DNA from 2 places in the Paraburkholderia sp. J11-2 genome. Region 1 is predicted to be linked to the other one. Evidence: riboswitches for the same ligand, from Rfam matches in the RefSeq annotation. Region 1 holds a riboswitch; the other holds the start of a gene.
The links. Region 1 has a riboswitch for manganese ahead of U5A57_RS22580 (TMEM165/GDT1 family protein). Riboswitches for the same ligand answer to the same signal wherever they lie in the genome.
Positions count from the first base shown of each region.

Region 1 (7,644 bases):
ACTTCGTATTGAAGATGTTGAGCCCCTTGTTCTCCATCGCGCCCATGTTGAAGTCGCTCACGGCAACGATCATGAAGCGGTCGAGGTCGAGTTCGAGCCCAAAGCGCTGCTCGTCCCAGTGGATCGAGTGGATGAGCGAGTCCATGGCGTGGCGCGTCTTGTCGAGATCGTGCGGCTCGACCCACACCTGCAGCAGCTTTTCCTTGCCCGAGCGGCTCTGGATGCGTTCTTCCAGCGCCACGAGCTTGCCCGCCACGAGCGCGAACAGGTAGCTCGGCTTGCGGAACGGGTCTTCCCATTTCGCATAGTGACGGCCGTCGGCCAGGTCGCCTTGCGCGATCAGGTTGCCATTCGAGAGCAATACCGGGTAGGCGAGCTTGTCGGCGCGCAGCGTGACCGTGTAGGTCGCCATCACGTCGGGGCGGTCGAGGAACCAGGTGATGCGGCGAAAGCCCTCGGCCTCGCACTGCGTGAAGAAGTTGCCGCTCGACACGTAAAGGCCCGAGAGCGTGGTGTTGGCGGCCGGGTCGCACGCGCCGGTGAGCGTGAGCTCGAACGCCTCGGGCACGTTCTCGACCGTGAGGCCGTGCTCGTGCGTGCGCACGTTCGCGTACGGTTTGCCGTCGATCGCCGCGCCGATGAATTCGAGCTGCTCGCCCATGAGTTCGAGATGCGCGGTGGGTTGCGCGTCGGGATTGCGCCGCACGCGCAACGTGCTCTTGACGACCGTGCGCTCGGGCGCGAGGTCGAATTCGAGGTCGACGGTATCGATCAGAAACGCGGGCGGTGCGTAGTCTTCGCGGCGGATCACGGTGGGCGTGGCAGTATCGGACATGGTCTGGATAGGGGCGTGTCGGATCGGTGTGGATCGATCGTGTGGATCGGATTGGCCGGCCGCGGCGGCGTGGGCGCCCGCAGGGCGCTGCCTGCCGTCGCGGGAGCACGGCGGTTCGCCCCATTGTACAAAGGCTCGGGCCGCTTTGTCCGTCAGGGCTCGGCCCGCGAACTTTCGCGCTGCGCCGCGAGTCAGTATGATCAGGCCCTGCCGCGCGGTGACAGACTACAAAGCGGGCCACAAGACAGGACACGACCGGCGTGAAGCGCGCACGGACCGGACAGGGCACCAACAGGGAATAAGCGCGGCGCAAAGTTCGTATCGGAGAGAGCGGCCCCCACGACTGCACCTTTCCAACTGAATGAAGACGAGAAGACCATGATGCACGACCGATGGACCCGCCGCGCCCTACTGATGCTGGCGGCGCTCGCACTCACGCTCTCCGGCTGCACGACTTACGTGACGAGCCAGGTGACCGCTTTCTCCGCATGGGACGGCGGCAGCGACGCCACGCGCACCTTTGCGTTCACACGCAGCGCCGAGCAGAGCCAGAGCATCGAGCAGAGCACCTACGAGCAGTTCGTCGCCAACGGGCTCGCTTCGCATGCGTTCCGCCTCGTGGCCGAACCGCAGGCGCACTACCTCGTGGGGCTCGCTTACGGCAGCCGCACCGACACGGTGACGGTTGCGCAGCCCGTGTTCTACAACCCCTGGCCGGGCCCGTACTGGGGCCCCTGGAATCCGTGGGGCGCGTGGGGACCGTATCAGCCCGCCTACGTGAACCAGACCTATCCGGTGTATTCGCATGCGCTCGGCATTCGCATCACCGAAAGGGCGAGCGGCAAGGAGGTCTACAACGTGACTGCGCGCACTTCCGGCGACGATCCGTCGCTCGTGCGCGTGATGCCCTTTCTCGTGCAGAGCGCGCTGGGAAATTTCCCTCTAGCTAACGGCACCGTGACGGAGGTCAAGATTCCGCTAGGCAAGGGCGGCGGCGCACCGAACGAGACCAGTGCGGCCTCGCCTGCAGCGGCGCAGGGTGCCGCAGCTGCGCCCGCCAAATAGGCCCGTCAGAACCCCACGCCCAGAATCGCGAGCACGCCGAGCACGACGAACAGCACCGCCGCAATCGCATGCACGAGCTTCGTCGGCAGCTTGTGGGCGAAGCGGTCGCCGAGCAGGATTGCAGGCACGTTCGCGATCATCATGCCGAGCGTCGTGCCGGCCACCACGCCGAAGAAGTCGTGAAAGCGCGCGGCGAGCGCGACGGTGGCGATCTGCGTCTTGTCGCCCATCTCGGCGAGAAAGAAGGTCACGACCGTCGCGCCGAATACGCCAAGCTGCGAGCGGTTCCCGCTCGCTTCGCCTTCTTCGAGCTTGTCCGGCACGAGAATCCACAGCCCCATGGCGACAAACGAGGCGGCGAGCGCCCAGCGCATCACACCGGGCGTGACGAGCGCGCCGAGCCACGTGCCGAGCGCGCCCGCGCCCGAGTGGTTGACGAGCGTGGCGACGAGCACGCCGAGAATGATCGGCACGGGTTTGCGGTAGCGCGCCGCGAGCACGAGCGAGAGCAGCTGTGTCTTGTCGCCAATTTCGGCGAGCGCGACGGCTCCGGTGGAAACCAGAAAAGCTTGGTTCACGTTGTGGTGGATCCTCGGGCCGTGGTGTGTGCGAGCGACGACCCACGCACCGCCGGGCCCTGTTGCGGCGGTCATGGGTCATCGGTCTCGCCAGGCCCGGGATAAAGGCTGCGTCCGCCATGGCCGCGCAGGCCAAGTCTGTTGACGGACGCCCCCGCGAATTCGCGCGCGGCAAGCGCGGGGTCTTGAGACCGGCGCTGCGGCACTGTGGCGCGATTCGGAGGCGGCTACTCCCCAATGAGGCGCGGATTATACCATGCAGGTTTTCCCTGCAACCCGCGCCGGGCGGGGCTTTCAGCGGTGCGCGCCGTCGCGGCTGTGCACGCGTTTGCCCGCCGCGTACGTCTCGAACACGGCGCGGTCGTCGCCGAGCAGGGCGAGCGCGAACAGCAATTCTTCCAGCGATTCGGCGCGCGCCGTACGCCGCGCGAGCAGCGGCGTGGACTGCGCATCGAGCACGACGAAGTCCGCTTCGCTGCCGGGCGCGAGCGTGCCGATCTTGTCGGCGAGATCGAGCGCGTGGGCCGCGCCCGCTGTCGCGAGCCAGAACATGCGCGTGGCCGTGAGATGGTGGCCGCCCATGCGCGCGACCTTGTGCGCCTCGTTCATGGTTTGCAGCATCGAGAACGAGGTGCCGCCGCCCACGTCGGTGGCGAGCGTCACGGGCATCGACGATGCGCCCGCCTTGTCGAAGTCGAACAGTCCGCTGCCGAGGAACAGGTTCGAGGTCGGGCAGTGCGCGGCAACCGTGCCGGTGTCCGCCATGCGGCGGCGGTCTTCGTCGTCGAGCCAGATGCAGTGGCCGTACACCGCGCGCTTGCGCAGGAGTCCGTAGTGATCGTACACATCGAGGTAGCTGCGATGACCCGGGAACAGTTCCTTGACCCACTTCACCTCATCCGGGTTTTCAGCCACATGGCTCTGGATGAAGATGTCGCCGTGCGCCTTCGCGAGCGCGCCGCACGCTTCGAGCTGCGCTTCGGTCGAGGTGGGCGCAAAGCGCGGCGTGAGCGCGTACATCTGGCGCCCGCGGTTGTGCCAGCGCTCGATCAGCTCGGCGCTGTCGTCGTAGCCCGTTTGCGGCGTATCGCGCAGGAACTCGGGGCAATGGCGGTCCATCAGCACCTTGCCCGCGACCATGCGCAGGTTCTTCGCTTCGCTCGCGGTGAAGAGCGCATCGGCGGACTGCTTGTGCACGGTGCAATACACGAGCGCCGTGGTCGTGCCGCAGGCGAGCAGTTCATCGACGAAAAAGCGCGCCGTGTCCTGCGCCACCGCTTCGTTTTCGAAGCCGCGCTCGGTCGGGAACGTGTAGGTGTCCAGCCACGGCAGGAGGCCCGGCGCGGGCGACGCGATCATGTCCGTCTGCGGATAGTGGATGTGCGTGTCGATGAAGCCCGGCACGATCAGCTTGTCGCGCAGGTCATGGACTGTTGCGCCTTCGCTCACGCGCGACGTGAGCGCGGACCACGCGCCCGAGGCGAGCACGTGGCCGTCTTCAACGATCACGACGCCGTCTTCGTTGAAGACCGCGGCGTCGGACGATTGCGCGGGATCGCCGGTGAACGTCAACAGTTTTGCGCGGTAAGCCGATTGAGTCATGGGAACTTCGTCTCCGATAAATTCAGGTATTCGTCCAATGCATGCCCCGCATGTCGCGCGCCGCTCCTGAAAACGAGGCGCGAGAGGGCCCACGGTCCGGCGCTCGCGCGCTGGACCGGATTCGTGTGACAGCCCGGGCTGGGGCTTGCTGTGCGGACGAGTCCGCGTTTTTGTTCGCGCGTTAGTGCACGCTTTAAGCCGTTGTGCGCTTCCAGTTCGCGTCGAGCTTCGCGATCAGCGCGGCGCGCTCTTCGGGCGTCACGAACGAAGCCTCGAAGCCGTTGCGCAGGATCGTGTACACCTCGTCGTCGTCGAGCTTGAGCGCTTCGATGATGGCGCGGTAGTTCTCGTTGACGTAGCCGCCGAAGTAGGCGGGATCGTCGGAATTGACGGTCACCGCAACGCCTTTGTCGAGCAATTGCTTGAGCGTGTGCTGCGTCATGTCGTCGAACACGCACAGTTTGGTGTTCGAAAGCGGGCACACGGTCAGGGCCACGCGTGTGTCGGCCAGACGCGTGACGAGCGCAGGATCTTCAATGCTGCGCACGCCGTGATCGACGCGATCGACCTTGAGCAGATCGAGCGCTTCGTAGATGTACGAGGGCGGGCCTTCCTCGCCCGCGTGCGCGACGAGCTTCAGGCCCATCGCGCGTGCTTTCTCGAACACGCGCTCGAACTTCGAGGGCGGGTGGCCGCGCTCGGACGAGTCGAGGCCCACGCCGATCAGGCGCGCATGGCGCGCGAAAAGCGGCTGCGCGGCGTCGAAGGTGGCGAGCGCATCGGCTTCGCTCAGGTGGCGCAGGAAGCACAGGATCAGCTTGCTCGTGAGGCCGCGCTTTTCGGCGTCGGCGAGCGCGCGGTCGATGCCCGCGACCACGGTTTCGATCGGCACGCCGCGTTCGGTATGCGTTTGCGGGTCGAAGAATATTTCGGTGTGCACGACATTGTCGGCGAGCGCGCGCTCGCAGTACGCCATCGTCATGTCGTAGAAGTCCTGCTCCGTGAGCAGTACGCTCGCGCCTGCGTAGTAGATGTCGAGAAACGACTGCAGGTCGGTGAACGCATAGGCGGCGCGCAGCGCGTCGATCGAGTCGTACGCGAGCTTCACGTTGTTGCGCTGTGCGAGCGCGAAGATCAGCTCGGGTTCGAGCGAGCCTTCGATATGGATGTGCAGCTCCGCCTTCGGCGCGTTGGCGGCCTTTTCGACGAGTGCCGTTGCGCTCGCGGCGGTGTTGGCGGCGGGGTTGGCCGGGATCGTGATCGTCATGTTCGTTTCGATTCGCTTATGGGTTCTTCAGTGTTTGACATCACGCGGAATGGGTGGCGGGAACATGTGCCGCGCTCGCCAGCTTCGCTGCCTCGATGGCCTGCAGCAGTTGCGCGGCAGCCGAGACGGCGATGACTTCAGGCGACTTGTCGACGATGCCGTCCACGCCGAGCGGGCAGTTCATGCGCGCGATCTGCATGGGGTCGATGCCGCGTGCGGCGAGCCGGTGCTCGAACTGCTTGCGCTTCGTGTGCGAGCCGATCATGCCGAAGAACACGAAGTCGCCGCGGCGCAGGATGCGCTCGGCGAGATCGAGGTCGCGCGAATGATCGTGCGTCATCACGATGAAACTGGTGCCGGGTGGGGCGGTGTCGACGGCTTCGTCGGGCGCGTCGTTGGCGTCGATCGCGACGTTGGGCGCGCCCAGCAGCGCGAATGCCTCGGGCGTCGGAAACGCGGCGTCGCGCTCGTCGACCCACAGCACGCGGCAGGGCAGCGTGCCGAGCACGCGCACGAGCGCCGCGCCCACATGGCCCGCGCCGAACAGCACGACGGGAAAGTCGTTCGGCGCGATCGTCTCGGTGAGGAGCAGTGTGCCGCCCGTTTCCCAAAGCAGGCAGTCGGGCGCTTCCACGCCCGCTTCCGGCTCGGAGAGCATGGCCGGATCGGCTGCGGTGCCTTCGCCCTCGGGGCTCCCGTTCCGCGAGGAGCGGAATGATACGCTACGCACGGTCGACGCGCCTGCCGCGAGGCGGCGCGCGAGCGTGGCGAGCCAGCCCAGATCGGCTACGTCGAGGCGCTCGAACGCGAGCACCACGGCGCCGCCGCAGCACTGGCCGAGGCTCGGCCCGAGCGCGAGGCGCTCGAGTCGCCGCGCGTGCGGCGTGCGCATGCCGTCGCGCAGCACCTGGCGCGCGATTTCAATGGCCTTCCATTCGAGGTGGCCGCCGCCAATGGTGTGGCGGGCCGCTTCGCGCGTGACGATCATCTTCGTGCCGGCCTCGCGCGGCGCCGATCCCTCGACGCGCGCAACGGTGACCAGCACGGCGGCGTCGCCGTGCGCGAGCAGTTGCTGCAAATCGGAAAGCCAGGCTTGCATCTGGCGGTTCTCCCTACGGGGCGGCACGTTGTAGCCTGTGCCGCCAGTTAATTTTCGTGGCCTTGTTTCGACCGCGCCTCACGGTTGGAGCGTGTGAAGCGCCGCGGGTTCGCTCGCTCGCAGCGCTTCCAGCGCATCGAGAATCGCTTCGGGCGTCGCGGGCGCGCGCAGCGGGGCAGCCTCGCGCGCCTCGGGCACTGCCGCGCCCACGGCGTCGCGAATCGCGAGAAAGACCGAGAACGGCAAAAGCAGGGGCGGCTCGCCCACGGCCTTCGAGCGGAACACGGTAGGCTCCACATTGTCGTTGCCGCCGCTGCGATACAGCTTCACGATGAACGCCTCCGGCGTGTCGCTCACCGCCGGGATCTTGTACGTGGACGGCGCGTGCGTCATGAGCCGCCCGTCGCGGTTCCACCAAAGCTCCTCGGTCGTGAGCCAGCCCATGCCCTGGATGAAGCCGCCTTCCACCTGGCCGAGATCGATGGCCGGATTGATCGACTGGCCTGCGTCGTGCAGCACGTCGGCGCGCACGAGCTTCCATTCGCCGGTGAGCGTATCGACGACCACTTCCGAGACCGCCGCGCCATAGGCGAAGTAGTAGAACGGATGGCCGGTGAGCGTGCGCGCGTCCCAATGCACTTTGGGCGTGGCGTAGAAGCCATCGGACCACAATTGCACGCGCTTCATATACGCGAGTTCGACGAATTCTGAAAAAGCGATCGCCTGGCCGTTTGCCCGCACGAGGCCCCCTTCGAACGCGACATTTTCGGGCGCGCCGCCGTATTGTGCCGCCGCGAACGCCGCGAGGCGCGCGCGGATCGTGAGCGCAGCGTCCTCGGCGGCCTTGCCGTTGAGGTCGCTGCCCGTGGACGCCGCCGTGGCCGACGTATTGGCCACTTTCGACGTATCGGCGGCGCTCACGCGCACGCGTGCGAGCGGCAAACCGAGCGTGCCCGCCACGACCTGCGCGACCTTGGTGTTGAGCCCCTGGCCCATTTCGGTGCCGCCGTGGTTCACGAGCACGGAGCCGTCGCGGTACACATGCACGAGCGCACCCGCCTGGTTCAGATGCGGCACGTTGAACGAGATGCCGAACTTGACCGGCGTGAGCGCCATGCCGCGCTTGAGCACGGGGCTCGTGCGGTTATACGCGTCGATGGCCGCGCGTCGTTCGCGATAGCGGCTCGACGCGAGCAGA
Region 1 covers NZ_CAJMYY010000016.1:57,476-65,119, reverse strand. The annotation lists gene pepN (aminopeptidase N) at 1-835, opposite strand, end outside; gene U5A57_RS22585 (DUF4136 domain-containing protein) at 1,214-1,900, shown strand; gene U5A57_RS22580 (TMEM165/GDT1 family protein) at 1,906-2,478, opposite strand; yybP-ykoY riboswitch at 2,571-2,726, opposite strand; gene guaD (guanine deaminase) at 2,773-4,080, opposite strand; gene U5A57_RS22570 (adenosine deaminase) at 4,274-5,347, opposite strand; gene xdhC (xanthine dehydrogenase accessory protein XdhC) at 5,388-6,446, opposite strand; gene xdhB (xanthine dehydrogenase molybdopterin binding subunit) at 6,525-7,644, opposite strand, start outside.

Region 2 (7,644 bases), on a different contig from region 1:
ATCATCGTGGCGGTGCCGACTTCGTACACCTGCAGGATGGCGGGCGCGTCGCCGCTGCGATAGGCCGCGATGCCGGCAGCGAGCGTCTGGTCGTAGGTGCCCTTGAAGACGGGCACGATCTTGTATTCGCTCTGCGACGCGTTGAACTGCTGCGCGATCTCATTCACGCGCTGGCCGAGTTCGGACTCCATGGCGTGCCAGAACTGGATTTCGGTGGCGGCATGCGCGGCTTGTGCGCTGCCGGCCAGCACCACAGCGGCCATCAGCGTGCGCAAGCGGCCACGCGAACCTGCGCGTTGTATCTCGTGCTTTTTCATCTGGGTCTTCTTCCTGTTATTGATCGTTGTCCCGGCAAATGCGCGCGATGACACGCGGCCCGGGACTTTGGTTCAGGACTTCGATTTTCGACTTCGATACACCGGGCCGCCCACCGGCGCTCGCTCACGCGCGCGCACGGCACCCTCGGCCCAAGGCAGGGCAAGGGTAGCACAGCGAATGGGACGCCCGTGTGATGGCGCGTGCGGCAGCGTGTCAGCTGCCCACGGGATCGTGGCAACAGACGCAGAGCTTGTTGCCTTCAGGATCGCGAAAGTACGCGCCGTAGTAGTTCGGGTGATAGTGAGGACGCAGGTCCGGCGCGCCCTCGTCGGAGCCGCCGTGTGCGAGCGCGGCGGCATAAGCGGCGTCGACTGCCGCGCGTGAAGGCGCGAGCAGCGCGATCATCTGGCCGTTGCCGGGCTGCGCGGGGTTGCCGTCCCACGGCCGGCCCACCAGGAAGAGCGGGCGCGGCACGCCCGGTTCCATCCAGCCTGCCCAGGGGTAGTCGGGCTCACTGAATTTCAACTCGAAGCCCAGCGCCTTCATGAGTGGGGAATAGAACGCAAATGCCTGCTCAAAATCGTTCACGCCGGTATAGACGTGAGACATCATCGCCATCGTCTCTGCCTCCTGGTTTGCGGCCCCGCTCGGGGGCGGTGTCAGCCGCGCCGTTGCGCCTCGAACAGCACTGAAGCGGGTTTGCCGCTGCGCGGGTCGAGCGGTTCGCGCAGCGCACGCAGGGCGAGGCCGCTCGCATCGAGCAACGCGATCCAGCTTTCCAGCGTGCGAAAGTACCACGGCGGCGCGTCGCGAAACGCAGGGCCGAACCCGGCCCACGATCCGGCGCGCCAGCCATCGACATAAGGTTCATCGCCGCATGCCATAAGCGGATGCAGCGTCTGCACGATGAGCGTGCCGTGCGGCTCCAGCAACGCGGGCACCGCGCGCAGCAGATCATCCACGCAGGTCGCGCCAATGAGCGAAAAATTGCACACCACCGCATCGGCGCGGCAGTCCAGCGCACCTTGCGCGATCTGCTCGTAGGTTAGCAGACGGCAGTCCGCGAGCCCCGCCTCACGCGCGGCCTCCACGAGTGCCGGCACCGCGTCCACGCCTGTGACCGCGACGCCGCGGCGCGCGAGCGCCAGCGCGAGCCAGCCTTCGCCGCAGCCGAGATCGATCACGCGGCGCGGCGAGCGCGCAAGCACGGCGTCGAGCACGGCTGCATCCGTCGCGAGGCGCCGGCTCGCGATCTCGCCGCCGCGCACGGCAGCGATCCAGGGCGTCGCGTTGCGCTGCCACGATGCGAGAACTTCGGCGTCGGTGCGGATATCGCGATTCATGGGTTTCCTGGTCAGCGCGGATGGCGGATGTGCCGCGCAAACGCGTATTATGCGCGCCGCTGGAAGCCCGTAGCGGCGCGCGAACACGACAGCGAAAAGACCCGCCGCGAGAACTACGAACCGAAGAACGGCACGCAAAAGCCGGCCGGCCCGACGCAATCGCCGGGGCCGTTGGGCTGCGGATGCAGGTTCGCGCATCCGGAGAAGGCCGCAGCGACCGTAACGCACAGCGCGGCGCGCAATACATAAGAAAGAACGCGTGATTTCATGAACGGGATGGGGTGAGCCGACATTGACTGGCCGCGGTGCGAAGTTCCGTCACGACGCGCGGCCAGTTTCGCCGCGACGCAATTGCGCAAGCGGCGTCAGTGATGCGCGTACAGCGTTCGATCGAGCGTCTGGAGTTGTCCGTCGCGCTCGGCGTGCACGAGTTCGTGGCGCACCTGTGCGCGCGTGACCGGCGCGTCGGTCTGGGGAACTTGTGCGCTCGCCAACTGCTGCGCGGGTGCTTGTGGTGCGCTCGCCGCCTGTGCATGCGCAAGCGCCGATATCGACAGCATGATTGCGACGCACACGCCGCTCTGGAATATCTTCACCTCGTTTCTCCTGTGCGGCCTCGCGGCCGGGGTCATCGGTCAGGGCCGCAAGCGTTGAGCGCTCCGGCATCGAGTCGCGTTGCGGCTCTTGAGGCAAGGATAGAGGCGCGACTTTCGCCAAACATCCGCACGAAAATGAAGAAATATTTAACCAGAGATCTGCCAATACCGGCTTCGAAATTTATTTAGGCATTCTCATCAATCACAGAAACTTGCCGCGAAAAAACAACGCCGGTACACGCCACGGCCTTGTGATGCCGAACTGACGGTGCATTGGCGCTCATGCGCTTTCTGAAACTCAGTCTTTCCGTTTTTAAAATTCGTCCATGCAGGGCGATACGCATAATCGCCGCTGAATTTCGGGGCGCCGGCCCGCATCGTGTCTTCACGTGCCTTCGCGCGCAGCGAATTCACTCTCACCTACGCCACTCATCAACGAAGATCATTCAATGAAAAAAACCGCTCTCGCCGCCGCCTTTACGCTGGCAACCTTCGCCTCCATCGCCCACGCGCAAAGCAGCGTGACGCTCTACGGCTCGCTCGACACCTCCGTTGCCTGGTTCGGCAACCAGCAAGGCAAGAACGGCTCGGGCGGCACGTTCCAGATGATGTCCGGCAACCTGTCGCCTAACCTCTGGGGCCTGCGCGGCACTGAGGATCTCGGCAACGGCCTTTCGGCGATCTTCAAGCTCGAAAGCGGCTTCAATATCGACAACGGCAAGCAGAACCAGGGTGGTCGTCTCTTCGGCCGCACGGCGATGGTCGGCCTGAATTCGAACACCGCCGGCGCCGTCACGCTCGGCCGCCAGTACGATCCGCTCATCGACTTGCTGCAACCGCTCACCAACGACGGCGCATTCGGGTCCGCGTTCGCCACGCCGGGCGACATGGACAACTACGACAACAGCTACCGCACGAGCAACTCGATCAAGTACGCGAGCCCTAACATCGGGGGCCTGCAAATGAGCGCGATGTACGCGTTCGGCGGCCAGCCCGGCAGCACCGGCGCGGGACAGACATGGGCCGTGGCGGCCGCTTACAACCATGGTCCGTTCGGCTTCGGTGCGGGCTACTTCAAGGCCAACAGCAACGGCGGCACGGCCGCGACGTTCGACGGCCTGAATCCGAACACCGATGTGAACGTGGATTCCACCGCCATTACGGGCGGCTTCGTCTCCGCGAACTCGCTGCAGATCATTCGTGCAGCCGGCGACTACACGTACGGGCCGGTAACGGCAGGTCTCGCGTACAGCAACGTTGAGTACGCGAACTATCAGAGCGCGGCCGGCGCGAACAGCAACACGAAGTTCAACACGGGCCAGGCCTTCATCAACTATCAGGTCACGCCGGTCGCGCTCGTGGGCTTCGGCTACAACTACACGAAGGGTCACGGCAACGGCGTAGACGCGAGCTACAACCAGTTCAGCCTCGGCGGCGACTATTTCCTCTCCAAACGCACCGACATCTACGTGCTCGCGGGCTACCAGAAGGCTTCGGGCAAGACGATCGATGCGGGGACGGGCGAACTCGTCAACGCGGTCGCCTCGTTCGGCGACTTCGGCAACGATGCGACCAACGACAAGCAGGCCATGGCGATGGTCGGCCTGCGTCACAAGTTCTAATTCGCATCGAGCGGCGAGTGCGCCGGAAAATCGCTCGCCGCCATGAACTTCGGCTATAATCGCCCCCTGTCTTAGGGGAGTAGTCTGCAACGCCAACCTGGGCGTTGCGCCGCCGTCAACATAATTGGTGCCCCTGCACCATGGCGTCGGCAGCCGTATTGCGAGTGACTGCAGCGAATCGCTGCAAAGCGCGGCCTGACGAGACCTATGACGTTTTCCCTTTCACCCGGGCCGGGCGAAGGGAAGCGTCATGGTTTCGGTGCCCGGCTCGCACAATACGGCAATAACAATGACTCGTCTCGCCCCGCATCACCTTCTCATTTGCGCCACGGAGCGTTCGTCATGATCTTGACGTTCGCCCTGCTCGTTGCCTCGGCCGGCATCATCTACTTGTCCTGCGAGACCTTCGTCAATAGCGTCGAGTGGCTCGGTCAAAAGCTCAAGGTCACGCAGACCGCCACCGGCACGATCCTCGCCGCGTTCGGCACGGCGTTGCCCGAGAGCGTGGTCACGCTCGTTGCGGTCGCTTTCGGTGGGGACCCCGCACACAAGGAAATTGGCGTGGGCGCCGCGATTGGCGGGCCGCTCGCGCTCAGCACAATCGCCTATGCCGTAGTGGGCGTCGCACTGCTCGCCACCGCGAAACGCGTGGGCCGCGAGCGCGCTACCACCGTCGATGTGAATACGCGCCGCCTGCGCCGCGACCAGCTCTGGTTCCTTGCGATCTTCGTCGCGAAGATCGCGCTCGGGCTCGTGCTGTTCAGCTTCAAGCCGCTGCTGGGCATCGCGTTTCTCGCGGCCTACGCGTTCTACTGCTGGAAGGAGCTTTCCGCCGAAGACAGCGGCGAAGTGGAAGGCGATCTCGAGCCGCTCAAGCTGCGCCCACACGACGAGAATCCGGCCATGGTGTGGATTCTGCTGCAGACGCTCGGTGCGCTCGCGGTGATCTTCGCGGCCTCGCATCTGTTTGTGCAGCAGATCAGCGCCGTGGGGCCGTGGCTCGGCCTGAGCCCGCAGTTGACCGCCGTGTTGTTCAGCCCGATCGCAACCGAACTGCCCGAGATCATGAACGCGATCATCTGGGTGCGTCAGGGCAAGGAGCGCCTCGCGCTTGCGAACATCAGCGGCGCGATGATGATTCAGGCCACGATTCCCACGGCGTTCGGCCTCTTCTTCACGCCGTGGCATCTCGGCACGCCTTCGATTCTTGCGGCCGTGACGACCATGGTCGCCATTCTGTTTCTGCAGTGGGCGTTTCGTGCGCCGAAGGTGCGCAGCCGTCAGCTCACGCATGTCGGCTGGCTCTATGTGGTGTTCGCGGCGTTGCTGTTCGTGGTTTGACGCGGTTCTGAGCTACCTCAGGCCGCAGCGGCGGCCTGGGCGGCGCCCGCATGGTGATGAAGCCAGCGGATCATGTCCGAATGCCTGACCACGCCAACGAGCCGCCTCGCGTCGTCCATGACGGGAATGTCGTGATAGGCGTGCTCGATGAAGATCGGCACCAGATGCGCGAGCGGCGTGGCCCGATGGACCGCGTGCACGCCGGCCGCCATCACCGCCTCGACCGTTTCCTCCACGCGCGCCGACTCGCGCAGCACCGCGCGGCGCAGTGCATTCCAGAATCGCTCGATGCCGGCCGCCTGCACGAGATCGCCGAGCGCGTGATGCGTGACGACGCCAACCACGCGGTCCATGGCGTCGACCACCGGCAGCGTCGAAGCGCCGTGGCGGCGGAACATGTCGTGCGCCGCCCGCGCCCCCATTGTTGCGGGCACAGCGGGACAGCCAATCGACATGATTTCCTCACAAGTTAGTTGTTCGAACGATTTTTGCGGAACGTTCAGCGGCTGCAATCGATGTTGCGAGAGCGCAGCAAGCGGCATGGCAGCGGCTTGCTGCGGAGCACGAAACGCGGCGCGCGGATAGCGGTGTCCGGTCAGCGCGTGGAAGGCGAGCGCAGCGCTCAGCAAGGCGAAGGACTGGAACGCGATCGGCGCAAGCACGAAGTGAAAGCCGAGTGCGTGCACAGCGGGACCGCCGAGCACGGCCGTGAGCGCGACCGCGCCTGAAGGCGGATGTACGCAGCGGCACAGGAACATCGCGCAGATCGCGAGCGCCACGGCGACGGAAGCCGCCGCGACGGGCGACGCGATCCATTGCGCGCACGCCACGCCCACCAGCGCGGAGACGAAGTTGCCGCCAAGAATCGACCACGGCTGCGCCAGCGGGCTGTCCGACGCGCCGAAGAGCAGCACCGCGGAGGCGCCCATGGGCGCCACGAGCAACGGAATATCGCCCGCCGCGCCGAATATCAAATGGGTTGCGAGCCCAGCGAACGCGATGCCGATCATCGCCCCGCCGCAGCGCCTCACGCGTTCGCGCCACGGCGGCGCAGCCGGGTTGGGCACGAAACTCGTCAGCCATTCGGTGAGCGTGGCGCGGGTCATAGCGGGGCTTGCTGGTCGGTATGTCAGCCAGAATACCGACGCCCGCCGAATATCAACAATTGATATTTCTGAGCGCATATATAATTCATTCTGTATGCATGTTTGGAGCCGCCACGTCGCTCAGTGTGCCTTTGCGCTAACCTCAGAGGGCTTGCGGGCTGCCTAGTCAGTGCCGCCGCCCCGAGTGCCAGCCTTTCGGACAGGGCAATCGATGGCTTTGAATTACTTTGGACTGCCATGCTTGTTCACCATCCGGCGACCGTTGCGATGATTGGCATTCTGCTTTTCATTGCAGCGTTTCTGATCGGCGGGCGCAATAATCACGCGCCGCAACTGCGCAAACAGCACGTATACGAATGAACGCACGCATCGCGAGGCATGAAAGGATAGCCATCCGGCGGCCCGGATGATTAACACGCGCACTGCACGCAATGCCGCCATCACAGGAAAGCGAATCGTCGCTTTCTAAATTTGTTTTCATCTGGAGTGCGCCGCAACTTAAATCATGCGTTCCGATTGGCCACCGATAATGCCTTCCAGTTTCAGCACAGCGAGGAACGCAATATGCAAAAGCCGATGTCGATCGAACTCGTCAACGAATACGGCCAGCACGCGGTTTGTGTGAAGATAGGCTCTCAGGTTGCGCTGCTCGACACGCCCGATGTCGATGGCCTGATCGAAGAACTCAGCAAGCTGCGCGCGCACATGCAGCCTGCGGTACCCGAGCAGCCTTTGCGCTCGCATCAATACGTGCTCGAGATCGATCCGTGCTGGTACACGGAACGCAATCCCCTTTTCGACGGCACCGTCGTGTTTCTGCGCCATACCGGTCTCGGCTGGGCGGGTTTCGCGATTCCCACCGAAAGCGCGCATCGCCTCAAGGCCGCGCTCTCGGCGCACGAAGCCGCCGCGCAGCGCGACGCGCAGGTCTTCGCGCAAGCACTGCCTAATTAGGCGCGCTTCGCGCCGCTTCATTCTTCCCGTCCGATCACGCATGCAGCGTGTACGAAACGTCGCCGCTGTGTGCGGCGTCGATGCCCGCGCTCGGCCTCGTGCCGGCGCGTCTGCCCAGGAATATCGCCCATGAACCAGCTCCAAGCCATGCGTGTATTTACGCGCGTTGTCGATCTGAGCAGCTTCAACCTTGCCGGCAAGCAGCTCGGCATGTCGGCTGCGGCCGTCACGCGCAGCGTCGGCATGCTCGAAGCGCATCTGAACATGCGCCTCTTGAACCGCTCGACACGCAGCCTTTCGCTCACCGAAGCCGGACGTCTGTATCTGGAGGGTTGTCGCGCCGTGATCGAAAAGCTCGATGAAG
Region 2 covers NZ_CAJMYY010000037.1:52,450-60,093, forward strand. The annotation lists gene ugpB (sn-glycerol-3-phosphate ABC transporter substrate-binding protein UgpB) at 1-263, opposite strand, end outside; gene U5A57_RS36005 (VOC family protein) at 532-930, opposite strand; gene U5A57_RS36010 (methyltransferase domain-containing protein) at 978-1,661, opposite strand; gene U5A57_RS36015 (DUF4148 domain-containing protein) at 2,027-2,257, opposite strand; gene U5A57_RS36020 (porin) at 2,707-3,879, shown strand; yybP-ykoY riboswitch at 3,942-4,148, shown strand; gene U5A57_RS36025 (sodium:calcium antiporter) at 4,222-5,220, shown strand; gene U5A57_RS36030 (HPP family protein) at 5,238-6,326, opposite strand; gene U5A57_RS36035 (hypothetical protein) at 6,891-7,280, shown strand; gene U5A57_RS36040 (LysR family transcriptional regulator) at 7,410-7,644, shown strand, end outside.
Region 2: another riboswitch for manganese. It lies ahead of U5A57_RS36025 (sodium:calcium antiporter); the one in region 1 lies ahead of U5A57_RS22580 (TMEM165/GDT1 family protein).